DNA from 3 places in the Agarivorans gilvus genome. Region 1 is predicted to be linked to each of the others. Evidence: predicted binding sites of a transcription regulator. Region 1 holds the regulator's gene; each other region holds the start of a gene.
What was found. The regulator FliA, encoded in region 1, starts transcription of late flagellar genes. The targets are predictions, from matches to a motif close to CTAAAGNTNNNNNNNNNNNNGCCGATA.

Region 1 (6,505 bases):
GCTTCGAGAATAACATCCATTAATTCAGAAGAAACACGCCTTCCACCATTACGCAGAGTGTCAAACACGTTCTCTGCGCCATGACAAACATCGACTAATTCAGTTAATGATAAAAATCCTGCGCCACCTTTTACCGTATGGAAACCACGGAAAATAGCATTAAGTAAATCACTATCATCTGGGCGCTTTTCCAAATCAACTAGCTGCTCAGATAGCTGCTCAAGGATCTCGGCCGCTTCAACGAGAAAGTCTTGTAAGATGTCTTCATCTACATCAAACGACATGCGCTACTCCCTTAAAATCCTAAACTAGACAATAAATCGTCAACGTCATCCTGACCGTTAACCACATCGTCTCTTTGCTCTTTATTGATAATTGGCCCTTCAGCTTCAATAGCCGATTTACTTGGCTTTTGGCTCGCTGTGGCTTCTACTTTTTCATTACCAAATAAAGTCAGCATTTCGACTAAGCTTTCTTCAACCTCTTGAACCAAAGTGATCACTTTACGAATCATTTGCCCGGTCAGGTCTTGGAAGTCTTGGGCCATCAGTATTTCAGTTAACATATGTCTTAGTTTATCGGCATTAACTGAAGAACTGTTGAGGAAAATATCGATTTGGTGACATAGCGCTTTAAACTGACCAATCTCAATTCGCCTTTCCATCAAACTTTGCCATATTGGCATAATATTATTGATTTCATTGGTTAATTGATCAGCAATTGGCAAACCTGATTCTACCGCATCCATGGTTTTATTTGCCGCTTGGTCGGTCATTTCAATCACATAATTCAAACGCTCTTTAGCGTCTGGGATTTCTTGATTGGCTAACTCATTAATTCGAATATCGAGCTTAAATTCATTTAATGAATCATGAAGTTGACGGGTGAGCTGCCCAACCTTATCAAATAATAAATTGGCTTTGGGAGCACAAAGCTCACTCACAAGTTGATTCGCCTCGGCGACATTTCCTTCTTCAAGTAGCCCCACCAAATTCTTGGCATCAGCTAATGAAATAATCGGAGTCTCTGTGCTCACGCAGCATCCTTTATTATTGTAATCTTTCGAAAATCTTATCTAACTTCTCTTTTAGAGTGGCAGCAGTAAACGGCTTAACAATGTAGCCATTTACACCAGCTTGCGCTGCTTCAATAATTTGTTCGCGCTTCGCTTCGGCAGTCACCATCAACACAGGAAGGTGAGCCAAACTTTCGTCTGCTCGAATATTTTTCAGCAGATCGATGCCTTCCATGCCCGGCATATTCCAGTCAGTGACAACAAACTCGAAGTCACCTCCTTTAAGCATGGGTAATGCAGTATTACCATCATCAGCTTCATGCGTATTGTTGAAACCAAGATCTCTTAGCAAGTTTTTAATAATCCTTCTCATTGTTGAAAAGTCATCAACAACCAGAATTTTCATATTTTTATCCAAGGTACTTCCCCAGCAGGATGTTTTTGCAAGCCTAAACATAGGCTAAAACTTTATGTAATAAATATATTATGCCTTAATAAACACAATTTTAGTCCATCTTTTATCATAATTGTAAGGATGAATTGCTCTATTGTGTCCAATCTCGCATTCGCGTTTTAACACGCGCTAAGGCCTGACTATGAATTTGACTCACTCTCGATTCGCTAACGCTCAAAACTTCACCAATTTCTTTCAGATTTAGTTCTTCGTCATAATACAGTGAAAGCACTAAGGCCTCTCGCTCGGGTAAACCTTTAATGCACTCAGCTAAAGATTGCTGAAAACGCTGATTGGCGAAGCCTTCAAAGGGACGATTTTGCTCGCGGCTCTCTTCATTAGATATAACATCTTCACTCACACCTAAGTCGTCAATACCTAAAATTCGTCCGCAGTTCACGTCAGCTAACATGGCGTGATATTCGCTTAAGCTCACGCCTAGCTTTTCAGCTACTTCGGCATCTTTTGCATCGCCGTTTTTCTGTTTTTCTACAGCGGCAATGGCATCGCTAATAGCGCGGCTATTCTTATGCACCGAACGCGGCACCCAATCGCCTCGACGAATTTCATCGAGCATTGCCCCACGAATTCTAATGCCCGCATAGGTTTCAAAGCTGGCGCCTTTAGAACCATCGAAATTACGAGCCGCTTCAATCAGCCCTATCATTCCCGATTGAATTAAATCATCTACAAGCACACTCGCCGGTAGCCGCGCCATCAGGTGATGGGCGATACGTTTAACCAAATTTGCGTGGCGCTCCACCAAAAGATTAGTGTCGTTCGCGCTGGCATAAGCGGCAACTTTATTCACTAAGCTGTTCTCTATTTTTGCGTTGTCCAAACTCGAGAAGATTCTCGATAAAAAATTCTAAATGACCACCCGCCTGATCGGGTATTGGCCAAGTACAGGCTTTACTCGCCAAAGAGCGAAACGCTAGCGAGGCTGGAGATTTAGGGTAGGCTTCTACCACAACCCGTTGCTTTCTCACCGCTAAACGTACGTTATTGTCATAAGGAATACACGACACCAACTCAAGTGTAGCATCTAGGAAACGGTCGGTGACTCGAGTCAATTTGGCAAATAGCTCTTGCCCTTCGCGCAAGCTGCGCACCATATTAGCGACCACTTTAAATTTATAAACACCGTGCTGGTTAGATAATAATTTAATTAAAGCGTAGGCATCGGTTATCGACGTAGGTTCATCGCACACTACTACCAAAATATCTTGCGAAGCTTTGGCAAAACTTAACACCATGTCAGAGATACCGGCTGCGGTATCCACTAACAACACATCGATGGGAGTTTTCATGCTACTAAATGCTCGAATCAGACCAACGTGTTCCGCTGGGCTTAATTCAACCATAGATTGAGTACCTGAGGTGGCAGGAGCAATTAAAACGCCGTTCGGCCCTTCTACCAATACTTCATCTAATGTGCATTCCCCAGAAAGCACATGTGACAGGTTTTTAGTTACCCGCAAACCCAATAATACGTCAACATTTGCCAAGCCCAAGTCGGCATCGAGCACCATCACTCGCTTACCCTGAGCGGCCATTGCTATACCCATATTCAAAGTGACATTGGTTTTACCAACGCCCCCTTTGCCGCCGGTTACGGCAATCACTTTTACATTATTTTTTTGTTGCATCATTCGTAAGCCGCTAGCCTGGTCAAAACCATTGTTTTTAGAATACATCAGAAACCTTTTGTTGTTCGGTTTCACTAAACCAAAAATGTTGCTGTGTTTGCTTATCCACTACTGATAAAGCTTGCTCGATAAGTTTCTGTGGCTCAGCTACAGCAATATCTTCTGGCACTTGCTGCCCGTGGGTAACGTAACTTATTGGCAAGGCATGACGCAAGGTCACATTTAACACTTCTCCCAATGCCAGACTTTCATCTAGTTTGGTAAGTATGGTACCAGCCAGAGGAATTCGCTGAAATTGATTGACCGTTTCTTCAATTACGCGACGTTGCGCATTAGCTGACATCACCAAATAATGGCGGATCTTTACACGACTATTTTTTACCAATTTGTCGAGCTGCTCATGTAAACGTAGATCGCGTTGACTCATCCCCGCGGTATCAATTAATACCAGCTTTTTGTCTTTAAACTGGTATAACAACTGCGATAATTCTTCTTCATCATTGGCGATGCGTACAGCACAGCCCATAATCTTTCCGTAAGTCGCAAGCTGTTCGTGAGCGCCAATTCGATAGGTATCAGTGGTAATCATGGCGACACTTTCTGCGCCGTGGCGCATGGCAAACTGCGCTGCCAACTTGGCGATGGTGGTGGTTTTGCCCACCCCAGTAGGACCTAAAAGAGCCACAGCTCCGCCTTGAGATAGAATTTCGTCTTGCCCTACTGGCAACTGGTGCGCCAAAAGCTCTTGAATGTGCTGCCAGCCTTCTTGAACACCCAGCTCTTCTGGAATATAGCCAGCCACTTGATCGGCCATGTCTTCATCAAAACCTAACAGCTGCAATTGTCTAATTAACATTGCACGCACCGGCTCTTGGCGTTCCACTTCTTGCCACATTAAACCTGATACTTGATGCTCTAATAACTTACGCATCGCCGCCATTTCTTTTTTAAGCTCTCCGAGCTCGTTATTAGCCGGAGCTTGAGCACTATGCAATTTATTTGAATTAATCGATTTATTGGCGCTAGACAAAGCGCCCTGTGGTTGCGACCACGCCTGCTGCTGGCCTAAGGAGCGAGGAGCCTGAACACTACGTGGGCGCTGCGCCTGCTGCTGAAACTGACTTTGCTGTAAATTTTCTTGCTGACGCTTTTGGTGGCGCTGCATGAAGTTAGTTAAGTTATCTTTTAAGCTGGCATTTTCGTCAAAATCATGACTTTTCTGCTGAGATATTGGCGCTTTAGAGCGAGGCTTGGCTTTATAAGACGATAAATTGACACTGTCTTCCGCCAACTCACGAGCACTTTCGGCTTGGGCTTGCTTAGCATTCGCAGGTTCAACAGCGGCAACAATCTCAATACCACCGGTCACCTTTTTGTTGGACATGATCACCGCATCACTGCCTAGAGTTTCTTTTACCTCGGCCAATGCTGTACGCATATCTTTTGCAAAAAAGCGTTTCATTTTCACGGTTCACCTTCCTTCAGCGCGCGCTCAACTACTGTCCTACCGAGCTCACAATACGTATTTGTTTATCTTCAGGTACTTCTTGATAAGAGAGAACCCGCAAGGCTGGCATTGCACTTTTAACAAATCGCGACATGCTTGAACGCAAGATCCCTGATGTTAATAAGATAGCGGGTTGGCCAGCCATTTCTTGATTCTGGCAAGCTTCGCTGAGCGATACTTGAAGTTTTTCCGCCAAGCCAGGTTCCATACCTGCGCCATCGTTGCCAGCCGCCTGCATAGACTGATGCAATATTTGCTCCAAGTCTGGAGAAAGCGTAATAACCGGCAATTCTGCTTCGCTGCCAATCAACTCTTGTACGATTAAGCGCTTCAAGGAAATTCGGCAAGCGGCAGTAAGTACATCGGGATCTTGGCTCTTCGGTCCGTATTCCACCAAGGTTTGCACAATACTGCGAACGTCTCGAATGGGCACCCCTTCGTTCAACAAATTCTGTAGTACTTTCACCACGGTAGATAAGCTCATGGTATCGGGCACTAAACCTTCAACTAGTTTAGGCAAGCTACCTGCAAGCATATCCAATAGGTTTTGCACTTCTTCGTGGCCGAGCAGACTCGCGGCATTATTGGTTAGCAACTGACTCAAATGAGTTGCCACTACAGTTGCAGAGTCAACCACGGTATAACCCAGCGTCTGTGCATGCTCTCGTTGTTCGGTGGCGATCCACGCGGCTTCTAAACCAAAGGCAGGATCGGTGGTAGGCTGGCCTTCAATTTTACCAAATACTTGACCGGGGTTAATCGCCATATCACGATCATGGAAAACTTCTGATTCCCCGTAAGTTACGCCCATAAGCGTAATTCGGTATTGGTTAGGCCCTAGATCTAAATTATCGCGAATATGCACCGCCGGCACTAAAAAGCCTAAGTCTTGAGAAAGCTTTTTACGAACCCCTTTAATTCGCGCCAACAACTCCCCGCCTTGACTCTTATCCACCAAAGGAATTAAGCGATAACCGACTTCTAAGCCAATCACATCCACCGGCTGAACATCATCCCAACCCAACTCTTTAGGTTCGGCGCTGCTTGCTGTACTTGGGTTACTCGGTTGTAAGGCTGTTTCGGCTGCCGCTTTAGCGTCATTTTTGTGGCGCAGCCAAGCAGTCACCAAACATACCGCCGCACAACTTAAAAAGGCCAGATGAGGCATGCCTGGAACAATGCCCATCACAAATAAAATAGAGCCACAAATAATCATCACCCGTGGATCTTTAAACATTTGCAGACTCACCTGCTCGCCCATATCGGCTTCAGTGTTTTGTCGCGTTACCACCAGCGCAGCAGCAATCGATAACAGCAAGGACGGGATCTGCGCCACGAGGCCATCACCAATGGTTAATAAGGTATAAACTTCAGCGGCTTCTGAGAAACTTAAATCATGTTGAGCAATACCAATAATGAAACCGCCCAAAATGTTGATAAACAGAATCAGGATGCCGGCAATGGCATCCCCTTTAACAAACTTACTAGCACCATCCATAGAGCCGTAAAAATCGGCTTCATTGGTAACATCATTACGTCGTGCGCGAGCTTGTTCTTGATCGATAATGCCGGCGTTTAAGTCCGCATCAATGGCCATTTGCTTGCCGGGCATAGCATCTAAGGTGAAGCGGGCACTTACTTCGGCGATCCTGCCAGCACCTTTGGTGACCACCACAAAGTTAATAATCATTAAGATCAGGAATACCACCAAGCCAACAGCATAGTTCCCGCCAATCACCACCGAGCCAAAGGCTTCAATTACATTACCTGCCGCGTTGCCGCCATTATGCCCTTCTAGCAATACCACCCGTGTGGAAGCCACGTTTAGGGCCAAGCGAAGCAAGGTGGCTATCAACAACACAGTGGGGAAGACTGCAAAA
Region 2 (6,505 bases), 580 kb from region 1:
AGTGTTTTAGGTTGGGCTTTCTTTTGTTGTACTGCCTTGGCTCTTAACTTAACACTGGTATGCTTGGATGATTCAGGCGTTGTTTCCATTTTTGCCCTGATTGGGTTTAAGTCCACATACGCAATACAAGCCATGAGCGCCGCTTCATCGAGTAAGGCTTGAGACTTAAAACGCCCTTCCCAGAATCTGCCTGTGCACTTATCTTCTTTATTCGCTTGTCTGGCAATATGTTCATTCAGTTGGCGCATAAACCAACTTAAGTCATAAAGGCGCTTACGGTAAATTTCAGCGGTATCGTTAACGCACTGCAGTTGGCTGGCATCGAGTTGGGCGCGAAGCTCTGAGTTTAAATACATTTGGGTAAGTAAAGTGCCCTTGTGCAGGCGATGCCAGCGCTCAAGTACCTCTTGTATTGACCAAGCCTCAGCTTGTTGTTGATTCACATGCAGGACGATATGAGTGTGGTTACTCATCACCGCATAAGCGCACACATCAATGGCGAATACTTCTGCCAGCCTTAGCAAGTAGTCTTCCACCCACTGGCGGCGGTGTTCATAACTCTTGCCTGTTTGCTTATCTTCACCACACAAATAAGCCCTTCGAACACAGCGGGAAACACAGGTATCATCCAAACTCACTTGCGATTTTCTAGGCTGAGGCATAACAAAAGCTCCACGCTAAGGCTTTGCTTAAGCGTAGAGCAGTGGCGAATATTTCGTCATATTTGAATCAATACGGCGTTATTTTCCCAAAAGGATTAAAAACACTGCAGGAGCAGCTGCCCGCCACATTGGAAGATGCCGATAACGGCTTATCAACGGTAATACGCAGCCTGCTGCAAGGGCTGTATGATGACATTAAGATAATCTCCCGTGATATCGACTCGTTAACTGATGAGTTAACACGCTTGGCAAAGCATCATCCTCGCTATCAAGCTTTGCTAAAAATCCCCGGCTTTGGTCCCATTGTCACCGCCAGCACAGTAGCGGAGGGAAGGCTAAATTGATGGGCATGACTAAAAACGGCAACAGAGAACTGCGAACATTGTTGATTCATGGTGCCAGAGCAGTGCTACGGTTTGCAGCTAAGCGTCAGGATGCAATGGGACGTTGGCTTAACGGACTGGTTGCTCGACGAGGAAAAGTTAACGCGGTCGTGGCACTGGCAAATAAACTCGGCAGGATCGCCTGGCGGCTCATAAGCGGAGATCAAGAGTTTCAGTTAAGCCGGGCCTTTAAAACGGCATGAATATAGAAAAAAAGAGTAACAGAACTGTTTAATTAACTGATTAGGCAGAAAAAAGAGATATAAACGTCACCCTAGAGTTTGCAAACCTTGATGGAAAAACGGTTATCCGTCCCGGCAAGAGCCTGAGAATAAGACGAGGCATTTTATGCCGTGTGGGTGTATAGGCGGCCGGGTTCGGATCTCATCATGGCGCAGGGCATATTAATGAATCGCCCAACTTAAAGACGCCGGATATATGTCAGCGAACCAATCTTCAATCAAGAGTTGCAAAACACGGGGCGTCCATATATGTCTTATATAATTTCAGCCGACAGTTAACAAAGCTCGAAGAAACTTAAAGCTCAGACAATTGGCATTGCTCAGTTATCTCTTGAATTAGAGAAACTGAGCTATCGTGAGACAGTGCTGCAGTGCCCGGCGCTTTTGTTGTTGCAAGTACGGTTACGGTGAAAAGGACTTTACCATCAACCACTGCCCACAAGCCTATGGTCGAAGTGTTTGAGTTATCTCCAAGTCGGACATTCCATATAGATGTCCGACTCTCGATATCGACCCAGTGACTTCTTTCTGACGAAACTAAATCTACCTTATGGAACATGTCCTCAGCCCATACTCGCTGATATTCTTTATGTGTCAACTCAAGCCTATCCTTAGCATTGGAAGCCTTATTTGAGGCTGCGTATAACGTTGACTCATGCTCGTCTCTAATTACACCAACAGAAAGATTTACCCAGTGTTCCTCTAGTTCTAATTCAACATCATACTTAGTGTCATTGCCAAATTGCCTTATTGAGGGGATAACTGCGCTTCCATCAAGCGTCTCAATGTCGCAAGTTAGGGTTTTGCTTTTAGACCCACAGGCAGTGCTAAACGCGACTAGAAGCAAAGTTACGATCAATCGTTTAAGAGTCACTCTTAGCCCTTAGGTTATTCTTGCTATAAATGAAGGCTACTAGGTAAGAGCTAGCTAATGCACCGATGAATATCAGCAAACTTTCATATCCAAGGGTCAACCTAATAACTGAAGTTAGAATGGATGCACAAAGTAGCGCAATGACGATAGGGAATCGCCTTATGTCTTCCATAGAAAGCGTCCCTTCTGCCTTCGAGGTAAAAGTCTTTTTTACATATAGATGCAAAAGAGGGACACCAACAACGAGCCCAAATATAAACCAAATCATTAGTAATCAGCCAAATCTAGCATTCCTCTAAGCGCCAACTCTTTTTTTGCCTGTTTTGCACTGGTTGTGGCGCACATATTTAATCCAATTACGGCGATAACAAATACGCCGAGCATTCGACCGCCGATTTTGGTTATTCTTCCTTTTAGCCCTAGTTTCTTTGCAACTTCCAGCAAAGGGTTTGATGTGGCAGCTGAGGCAGCAGTTGCTGAAGCTTGGCCTCCAAGCCCTAATGTTAACCCTCCATAAATGCCGCCAACAACTGCTGCAGCACTTACGCTTGGTGTTCCGAAGCCAGCCTCAGTTAGTGCATCAGAGACAGCTTTGTTGCTAGCAAAATAAGACTGAAGTTCTTTGGCAGTCATAGACCAAGGGTGCCAAGCAGTGTTAGCTGTAAACTGGCCCACAATTCCATAAAGATGGCCAGATAACCTTTTATTGGGAAGAGCAAGAATCTCTTGCAGCAAATGCATCTGCCTTTGACGGGGAAGACTTCTGTACATTGCTATGCCTGAAAGAATGACTAACGCTTTTGGTTCATTAGTGAGCTCATTCTGAAATGGTTTTAGATCCATAAGCGCAATAAAAAATTTTAAGGGCTCTGCGTCATGCAGCTTATGTTTATAACGAGTGTCCGTTGCTAGTGTTGAGTTTGCCATGTATCAATCCTAGATAACATTAATTACTGCGAATAATATCAATACAACCGCAATCACCACAAGTGATAACTTACTCACCAAAACATTTATCTCTAATAAAATCAGCCCTAAATGTACTTTTTCTTGATTGCATTTGTTGAACTGTTTTAGAAGTTAAGCCAAAAATTGATAAAGGCTACCTAGAATATGCTGTACAAAAAGCAGAATCAGTTCGGACGCTCCATCGAACTAGTGTCGGTCTACTATATGCTGGAGGAATTAACCCACCAAAGCCCCGCTTTGACATAATCGCTGGTATCGTAGATTGGGCTGATGGATTTGGTGAAGCATTTTTACGAAATCACCAAACTTAGATTGGTACGCAAAAACTAGACTGTGACTTGGCTGTGGCTGGGGGGAATGCTTCGATTAAATAAATCAGAGATTAAATAAATCAGACACCCATTCTAAAATCGCCACACACTAACACCTTTCCCCAACACTTAACCTAGACCACGGCTCAAAAAACCAATAAAACCAACTACATCACTCACACTACGCCGTAAGCTTAAGCAGCCAAACCCCACTCTCACCCACAAAAAAAGCAGCTAACAAGCTGCTTTTTACTGTGCTAAGGCGACTAGCAACATTCTTGTTTTATGCGAACTTAGCCAGCCTTAAATAACTCAAGAAAGGAAATTAAAGTAAATCTTTACCTAGAGAAATCACCACGCGGCGGTTACGTTCTCGGCCTAAAGGTGTGGCGTTTGTGGCAACATGACGGCGTTCGCCATGACCTGACACATCAATGGCACTTTCATCTAAACCGTTAGATCTAAAGTAGTCTTTGACCATATTGGCGCGTTTTTCTGAGAGCTCTTGATTGATCCATTTGCCGCCATAACTGTCGGTGTAGGCGTCCACTAACACCACATCAATATTCGGATCGTGTTTTACATAGTCGCCAATTAGCTGCAAGCGCTGTTTTGAACGTGCGGTTAACTCGTCACTGTTAGACTGATAACTTAATACGGTAAAGGCAATATCCTCGAAAGAATACGGCAACAAGCGCCCTACGCACTTGATAAATTCATCGTATTGTTGTTTGAAGTTAATAGAAGAAATACCCACCGCTGTAGTGGTGCTATTGGCATACCAATCGTTAAAGTAAAACGTCGGCACATTACCGTCTTCTAATTCACTAAGCATCTGCCAGGCGGGCTGCTCGTTTACATAACCGTCAAACTGCTGGTAAAAAGATAGTTCGCTGATTTTTTTCACGCTAGCACCGGGTTTCCAGCGTGGTGGCACACTGCGTAAGGAGACTTGATGAGTTTCAGCGCTAATACGATACATATCCAGATAAAAATCTAGATTAACCTGTTTGGACGCGCGGCTCACAAAGCTAGCCACCCCAAACGATGGAATAATGTGGTCCATACGACACTCAATCGGCGACTGGCTAGACATTACCCATGTAGAATCATCCAACGGTGCGGTATAGGTACGCACGCTAGCCTGGGCAGAGATAGCGCAGATAACAAAAGGCAGCACTAAGTAACGTTTCATTCGCAAAAATCCTCTCTTCTCGATAAATTATCGGCCCATCCTCGATATTCTTTAAAGCAAATTCGCGATTCTTTGCAGCTTTTGTAATAATGCGCGCTTCTATTTTCAGTTTCCCACATTATGACCATTACAGAACACACGACTCAGTTAATGTCTAGCCGATTTCGCGGCTATTACCCTGTCGTTATCGACATAGAAACCGCAGGCTTTAATCCAAAAACCGACGCCATGTTGGAGATTGCCGCTTGCTTGCTTACCTTTAATTCAGCGGGGGAGCTGGAGGTACTACAAAAAATTCAATTTAATGTAGAGCCTTTTGAAGGGGCTAACTTAGAGCAGGCCGCGCTAGACTTTACCGGTATCGACCCCCATAACCCCTTACGTGGAGCGGTAAGCGAAGAACATGCCTTAAAAGAAATGTTTAAGCCGATCCGTAAAGCCTTGAAGGCCCATGGTTGTAATCGTGCAGTAATGGTGGCGCACAATGCCGCTTTTGATATGGGCTTTTTCAATGCGGCGGTAGAGCGTTGTAATATTAAACGTAATCCGTTTCACCCTTTTGTGAGCTTTGATACCACCAGTATTAGCGCCTTGGCGCTAGGCCAAACGGTATTAGCTAAGGCTTGCCGTGAGGCCGGATTAGAATTCAGTAATCAAGAGGCGCACTCAGCCCTATACGATGCTGAAAAAACCGCAGAGCTTTTCTGCTTAATCGTTAATAAATGGCAAAGCCTAGGTGGCTGGCCTCTCCCCCAACCTTCAGAACAGAATGAACAAGCATGAGCCTATTAATCAACCCCGTCGTATTATCCGTATGTTTGATGCTGGTGCTGAGCCTACTTAAGGTTAACGTTATTATTGCACTGACGGTGAGCGCATTATTAGGTGGTTTACTCTCAGGGCTAAGCCTGAGTGATACTATCAAGGCTTTTGAAGGCGGTTTAGGTGACGGTGCTGAAATCGCCCTAAGCTACGCCTTATTAGGCGCCTTTGCGGTAGCAATTTCGCGCAGTGGCCTTACTGACTTAATAGCACACAAAATTATTCGTAATGTGGAGCAACATCGTGAGACCCATTTGTCACTAGTAAAGTGGATGATGTTGGGTGCCATTATTATTATGGCGGTATGCTCGCAAAACCTAGTACCGGTGCATATCGCCTTTATTCCTATTTTAATTCCGCCACTCACTGCTGCGTTTAATCAACTGAATCTAGACCGACGTATTATTGCCTGTTGTATTACCTTTGGCCTTGTTACCACCTATATGTGGCTGCCCTATGGCTTTGGTAGTATCTTCTTAAATCAATTGCTCTACGGCAATATTACTAGCGCTGGCTTAAACATAGAGCAAAGCCAATTGCCACTAGCGATGACTATTCCAGCCCTTGGCATGGTGTTAGGCTTGTTACTGGCGATTTTTGTGTCATACCGAAAGCCTCGTCAATATCAGCATGTCGAGCGTGATGTATTAGTGCATAGTGAGCCCGTGACCACGCCTAGCGCGGTCCGTAGTATGATGAATATCGCTATTATCGTAGCGGCATTGGCCATCAACGTTTATACCGGCTCTATTATTATTGGTGCTTTAGCCGGCTTTTTAATGCTCACTACCGCCTCGGGGATCCGCCCGCAAAACAGCCAAGACTTGTTTATTGAAGGCGTTAAACTAATGGCCTTGATTGGTTTTATCATGATTGCAGCAAATGGTTTTGCCAGTGTGATGAAAGCTAGCGGCGGCGTGCCCGATTTGGTGGCTAGCGCTGAGCAAATTCTCGGTAGCAACAAGGCCTTTGCGGCAGCAGTATTGTTATTAATGGGCCTATTGATCACCATGGGGATCGGCTCGTCATTCTCAACCATTCCTATTA
Region 3 (6,505 bases), 1.3 Mb from region 1:
AGTGGATTCGGCAACCTTGCGACTCACCAAGCCTTCAGCCGCTGGCAAGTTTTTAACCCCAAGATCCACAATTTCAAGCGCAATAGCATGTTGGCGACAAAACACATTTACCGCGGCCCCGCCAGCAAGGTAGTTTTGTACCATTTGCGCGGTTACCTCTTGTGGAAAAGCGCTAACGCCCTCCAAGGCTATGCCATGGTCGGAGGCAAATACAATCATCTTAGGTTGGCAAATTTGGGGACTCAAGGTCTGCTGAATTTGCCCTAGTTGGCAAGCCAAAGCCTCCAACACGCCGAGTGAGCCGGGAGGCTTAGTTTTTAAATTAATTTTTTCCATCAGCGCTTCGGCTAAGCCCTCATCTAGCGCCTCGATGATAAATTTGTTATGCAAATCAATTTCCTAGCAGTATTTTGGCAATGCGCTAAGCTTAACCTGTTTATTGGCCGCTTTTAAGAAAAATATCAGAAAGGACATCAGTATTTACTATACTGACTCATGCGGACCGACCAATCGTTAGGAGCTTGTTATGAGCGATAGTTCTGAACTATTCCTGTTTGATGATGACGATGATATTGAGAGCCTTTCCAGCGAACCTAGTCCCTGGAAAGTACTAATCGTCGATGACGATAGCGAAATGCACACCGTCACCAAATTAGTCCTTAATAATTTTTCCTACCAACAACGCAAGCTCAGCTTCATCGATGCTTATAATGCGGCAGAAGCCTTTGAATTACTCCGCCAACATGCAGACGTAGCTATCGCTCTAGTTGATGTGGTGATGGAAAGTGATGATGCTGGACTCAAACTGATTGACGATATTCGCGAACGCCTTAATAACCACGATATTCGCTTGATTTTACGTACTGGGCAACCCGGCTTAGCCCCGATTAGAGAAGTGATACGGCGCTATGATGTTAGCGACTATAAAAATAAAACCGAATTAAGCGATGTTAATCTCGATACGCTAATGTGCGCCTCACTGCGCGCCTACCAAGAAATTAGCGAATTGCACCTACAACAAAACAACCTGCGAGCCGCTATTCATTCCTCTAGCGTTGTCGCCAACTGCCATGATGAACAACACTTAGCCAGTAGTGTTTATCAGGAAATAACGAAGCAGCTAACTAAACAGCTCCCCCATCAAGCACTTAGTGGTTTCGCTTTAGCTTTATGCCATCGTCAATTGCGAGTATTGCATAGCCAGGGGACACTAGCCGAGCTGCAAGATTGCCGTCAACTGGAGGATTTTCCCCAGCTAATACAAGCGATGCTGCGCCAAGCCTTAGAGCAACGCGAGCATGTGCACCAGCAAGGAAAAAGTGTGTTCTATTTGGCTAATGGACAGCTGCATCCGCTACTATTTTATGTTGAAGGTTGGCAAGAAAACCAAGCCCCTCAATTTGAACCCTTAGAACTGTATATTCAAGCCACAGCCATACGCATGGAAAACCGCCTGCTACAACGCCAACTGGCCTATGGGCAGTTACAACTACTAGACATGGTTTACCAGGCAATACAACAACCGCCAGCCAGCGATGAACACTTGCATATTGTGCAGCAACAAACTCAACAACTTGCTGTTCAAGCGGGCTTGAGCTCTGAGGAGGCAGAACAGCTCAGTCAAGTGGCTGCGTTCTACGATTTAAGCCAATTAGGTCTGCCTGACGTGGTGCTAAACTGTAGTTTATTAAGCGCAGAGCGCTGGAAATGCATCGCCGAGCACTACGCCCTTCCCGAACATCTAAAATCATCAGCGGTCCAGCAACAAATCAATAATGCACTCATCGTTGCTTACCAATATAGGGAAAACTGGGATGGAAGTGGCCTGCCTTTAGGTTTAGCCGGAGACACGATTCACCTTTACGCACGTATTGTTGCACTCGCGGTGTTTTATGCCGAACACGCTCACCAAGCGAACTTCACTCAACAACTGCAACAGGCTACAGGGCAACGAATAGACCCACAACTAGCCACATTTTTGGTTAAACACTAAAAAAAGGCCTCATAGTTAGGCTTCAACTAAGGCAACTGCGCAATTTACAGCTGCCTTATTTGTTGCTTCTTGCTACACTTCGCCTTTATTAAATTTGAGGGATCCCCGTGTTGCTTTGCCCTTGCGGCAGCGGCGTAGAATTTACGCATTGCTGTCAGCCATTTATCGACGGTACATCAATACCAGTTAGCTGCGAGCAATTAATGCGTTCTCGCTACAGTGCCTTTGCACTGGGTAACGCTCGCTACCTTTGGCAAAGCCATCATCCAGACTATCGGCAAGGCGCAGAGCCACCTGTGCCTTCTCAGCCAGAAGATCTAGGACAGTGGGAAAAATTAACGATTGTGTTCAGTAGTGACTTTGTTAATGGCCAAGATGGCATGGTTGAGTTTAAAGCCTACTACCGAGAGAACCAACAACTGCAAATTTTGCACGAGCGCTCTAACTTCAAAAAAGTCGCAGGGCGCTGGTTTTATACCGATGGTGAATTTGCGCCTAAAGCCCTCGAGCGCAATTCAATGTGCCCCTGTGGCAGCGGTAAAAAGTTTAAGCAGTGCTGTAACAAATCCTAACTTTAAAGTAGAAAAATCGAAAAGATCATGCAAAGAAAAATTCTATTAACCGAATGCCCAGATGCGAAAGGTTTGATTTCAACCATCACTAACATCTGTGCCAAACACCAACTTAACATTATTAAAAATAATGAGTTCGTAGATCATCAAGCAAATCGCTTTTTTATGCGCACCGAACTTGAAGGTTACTTTAACGACCAAACACTGTTGGCCGATTTAGACAACGCCTTGCCTACAGGCAGTATCCGTCGCTTAGAAAGCGCCGGGCGCAAACGCATCGTGATTATGGTCACCAAAGAAGCTCACTGCTTGGGCGATTTACTCATGAAAGCCGTGTATGGTGATATGGACGTAGAAATTGCTGCCGTGGTGGGTAACTATGACAGCTTACGTCAGCTCACTGAGAGGTTTGATATTCCCTTCCATCACATTACTCACGTGGACCTCAGCCGAGAAGAACATGAGCAACAGGTGATTGAAGTAGTACAGCAATACCAACCTGATTACGTGGTATTGGCTAAGTACATGCGTATTCTTACCCCTGCTTTTGTTGAAGCTTTTAGCAATAAAATCCTCAATATTCACCACTCGTTCTTACCGGCATTTATTGGGGCAAAACCCTACCAACAGGCCTACGATCGTGGGGTGAAAATCATCGGCGCTACCGCCCACTTTGTGAACAACGATTTAGATGAAGGTCCAATTGTTGAGCAGCATGTGATTCATGTAGATCATACCTACAGCGCAGAAGAAATGGCCAAAGCAGGTCGAGACGTTGAAAAAGCGGTATTGAGTAAAGCTTTGCAGCAAGTACTCGATGAAAAAGTATTTGTTTACGGCAACCGCACAGTGGTGTTCCGTTAATTAAAGTACCGTACGCTAAGTGGCTTAGAGTAATCAAAGTCACTTAGTATTTTATACATTTCTACTCCACTAACTTCAGTATTAATATCACTTTGTTCCGGTTGGCTGAGTTGGTGCTTTAGACGAGTTAATAAATCTAGATTGTTAATCACTTCTTCGGCCAGTCCATCAACCTTCTCTTCGGCACAAGCGGCATAGCCCCCCAAGGCCTGTTCTAATCTTATCTTCGCCACATCGCCGGCTTGAAGTGATTCACTCCATCTAGCTTGAACAGCATATTCATCGGCTTGCGCCTTTAATGGGCGACTAACAGGAAGTTGAAAACGGCTACGCAAGTCCTGTTCAATTTGCGTTGGAGCCTGCTTAATCATAGAGAATTGCGCTTGATCACAAACGTTTTGACTCAGCATACTCAGTAGTAGTTGAAAACGAGCACGTTGGCCATGCGCAGCACTTTGGTTGAGCGTATCGCCCAACTGCAGCTCGTCACATAAGCTATTGTTTCTAATTTTATCAACTAACATTTCGTCCTCCGATTACCTCTTCTATATCGGTTTTATTGAACAAAACTTTAGCTATTCCAGCGCAAGCGAACAGATAATAAGCAAACAGTTCGTCTCAACAGAAAATGTTGCGATTTTTACTTTACAGCCCCCTAAGTTCTGGTAATATTCCGCCCCACAAGCAGGAGGGGTTCCCGAGTGGCCAAAGGGAACAGATTGTAAATCTGTCGCGAAAGCTTCGGTGGTTCGAATCCACCTCCCTCCACCATATTGATAAAAAAAGACATCTTTAAGATGTCTTTTTTTATGCCTAAAATTCGGTTTAGTACCACTTGGTCTGCAATTAACAAGATAAACAAAACCGCACGACTTAGGCAGCAATGGAAGCGCAGAACAAGAATAAACAAGAAAAGAAAAAAATTGCGGCGGCAGAAACAAATACGCCAAGCTAAATATCAGCTTGGCGTTCCAACCAAATACGGAAAGTAATAAACGGTAAATAGACTAACTTACTAAGCAGCAAATGAAACCTAAAGGGTTTAATTTACTACTCAACTAAGGCGGTCCAGCCATCTTAAGAAAACTCTTAAGACCTGTAACTTTCCGACCTTGGATCACTCCAAGTTTGGCTTTGACTCAGCGTTGATACGACCAGAAGCCTTACCAACCGCTTAATATTAAATCAACCAAGGCTAGTTTTGCAAGGGTTAATAGACGATACTATTGTTGAGCTAACTGTCTATACTTACACTACTTTGTTTGGCGGCAAGCAGCTTATACCTAAGCGAGTAAAAAGGATAAAAAACTCAGTAATGGCGACGCAATATAATTACAGCGACAAGAAGATACTCATTGTTGATGATCAACGAGCCTTTCAAGTAATGCTAAAAGCCATGCTGCAAAACTTTGGCGCAACTGATGTATATTTTGCTAATACCGGTGAAGCTGCGGTAAAAGCCTGCCGTAAACGTAAGTTTGATATTTTATTGGTCGATTACAATTTGGGAACCGGTAAAAATGGCGGCCAGCTGCTTGAAGAACTGCGTGTTAGTAAACTGTTGGATGTGGATGCTCTATTTTTCATTATTAGTGGTGATAACAACAAAAGCATGGTGTTGAGTGCGCTAGAAATGGAACCAGATGAATTTATCACCAAACCGTTTTCTCAGTTTCAACTGCACAACCGTTTAGCCCGCGCCAACCTAAAACGTCAAAGCCTCCGCGGCATATACCAAGCCTTAGCCGAAAAAAAGTATCACAAAGTTATCGAACTGTGCGATGAACAAATCAAACAAGACAGCCGCTACAGTAATTATTGCCGAAACCTGCGAGTGGAAGCGCAAATTGCGCTAGAGGAATACAGCGCAGCTAAAGACGCTTTAGAAGAAATATTAAAAGAGCGCAAACAAACATGGGCTAAAGCCACTTTAGGACGGGTGTATTTACTGTTAAATGACAACAAAAATGCCATTGAAACCTTAAATCGCTCAGTGGCAGAAAGCCCGCTGTTACTTACCGCCTACGATTGGTTGGCTCGCGCTTACCGAGCCGAGGGTGAACTAGATAAAGCCCTAGACACCGTACTTAAAGCATCTAAACTAGCGGTAAACAGCTTAGAGCGACAACAATTGCTTGCCGAGTTAGCCATGGAGTCCGGCGATCTCACCCTAGCCAAAGAAACCTTTTCTACCATCTTACAACTGGCGCGCCGCTCTATTCACCGTGGCCCCATCACCTATGTAACTATGTTCGCAGCCTGATTGATGAAGCGCAAAGCGAAGATGATTTATATAGAAAAAACCGCTTATTACAAGAAGTGAATTCAGTGTTATTTCACGCCAGACGTGAAGAAGGTAAAGATGATGACTTCAACTTTGATGCTTTTGAAGGCATTAGTCAGGCTCGAGTCCACGCCACCAAAGGCGAGTTAAACAAGGCCAAACGGCTGCTTTTTGATAGCCACGACGGTTTATTAGACACCCCGAACAAAGTCAGCGGAGAGCTATTACCCGACACCTTCCTTACCTTAAATTCTGTCGGCGAATTTGAGTACGCAATGCCCTTTGCCGAAGAGTTAGAAAAACGCCAAGGCATTGATCCAGTCTCTCTTCAATCGGCCCAAAAAGTGCTTAAAGCTGAAGATTTTGAATTAAAACTGGGGCAATTTCGTGAGTACAACAAAATGGGGATTGAGGCTTATGAGGAACACCGCTATCAAGATGCCATTAATTACTTTGATAAAGCTCTGCTTGTCGCACCGGGCAATACCGGCGCCATACTTAATAAAATTCAAGCGATACTGAAGCAGCTTAGCCTTAATCCCAAAGCGATGAGCGGGCAACTACTGAACGAATGTAAAACAACCATAAAACAACTAGATGGTTTAAAACTCAATGATAACCATGCAGAGCGCTATTCCACCTTAAAAAATGAATTTCAGCAATTAGGCAGCAAAAAGTAACTCGTTTGCCGTTTAAGCGTATCAGCAATCCCGGCGGCTACTCTTAGTACACTCGCAAAATTTCCCATATACAATACAATTAAACACTACACCACTATAGAAAGTGGCTATA

Region 2: AR383_RS02555 (flagellar protein MotY) is a predicted target of FliA. The motif match lies at 4,665-4,691, and genes of this name have one in related genera.
Region 3: AR383_RS20120 (VC2046/SO_2500 family protein) is a predicted target of FliA. The motif match lies at 3,978-4,004, and genes of this name have one in related genera.

Annotation. Positions count from the first base shown of each region.
Region 1 is NZ_CP013021.1:1,107,159-1,113,663, forward strand. It holds gene AR383_RS05230 (chemotaxis protein CheA) at 1-284, opposite strand, end outside; gene AR383_RS05235 (protein phosphatase CheZ) at 296-1,036, opposite strand; gene cheY (chemotaxis response regulator CheY) at 1,050-1,433, opposite strand; gene AR383_RS05245 (RNA polymerase sigma factor FliA) at 1,561-2,280, opposite strand; gene AR383_RS05250 (MinD/ParA family protein) at 2,273-3,166, opposite strand; gene flhF (flagellar biosynthesis protein FlhF) at 3,156-4,586, opposite strand; gene flhA (flagellar biosynthesis protein FlhA) at 4,615-6,505, opposite strand, start outside.
Region 2 is NZ_CP013021.1:531,502-538,006, forward strand. It holds gene AR383_RS02525 (transposase) at 1-662, opposite strand, end outside; gene AR383_RS02530 (hypothetical protein) at 704-1,006, shown strand; gene AR383_RS22620 (hypothetical protein) at 1,012-1,248, shown strand; gene AR383_RS02550 (hypothetical protein) at 2,429-3,088, opposite strand; gene AR383_RS02555 (flagellar protein MotY) at 3,767-4,636, opposite strand; gene rnt (ribonuclease T) at 4,757-5,419, shown strand; gene AR383_RS02565 (Na+/H+ antiporter family protein) at 5,428-6,505, shown strand, end outside.
Region 3 is NZ_CP013021.1:4,208,289-4,214,793, reverse strand. It holds gene cobT (nicotinate-nucleotide--dimethylbenzimidazole phosphoribosyltransferase) at 1-390, opposite strand, end outside; gene AR383_RS20135 (DUF3369 domain-containing protein) at 527-1,993, shown strand; partial or broken gene AR383_RS22740 (SEC-C metal-binding domain-containing protein) at 2,101-2,154, shown strand; gene AR383_RS20130 (YchJ family protein) at 2,197-2,565, shown strand; gene purU (formyltetrahydrofolate deformylase) at 2,593-3,429, shown strand; gene AR383_RS20120 (VC2046/SO_2500 family protein) at 3,426-3,953, opposite strand; tRNA gene AR383_RS20115 (tRNA-Tyr) at 4,117-4,200, shown strand; cyclic di-GMP riboswitch class I at 4,489-4,572, opposite strand; gene AR383_RS20105 (response regulator) at 4,745-5,692, shown strand; gene AR383_RS20100 (tetratricopeptide repeat protein) at 5,758-6,393, shown strand.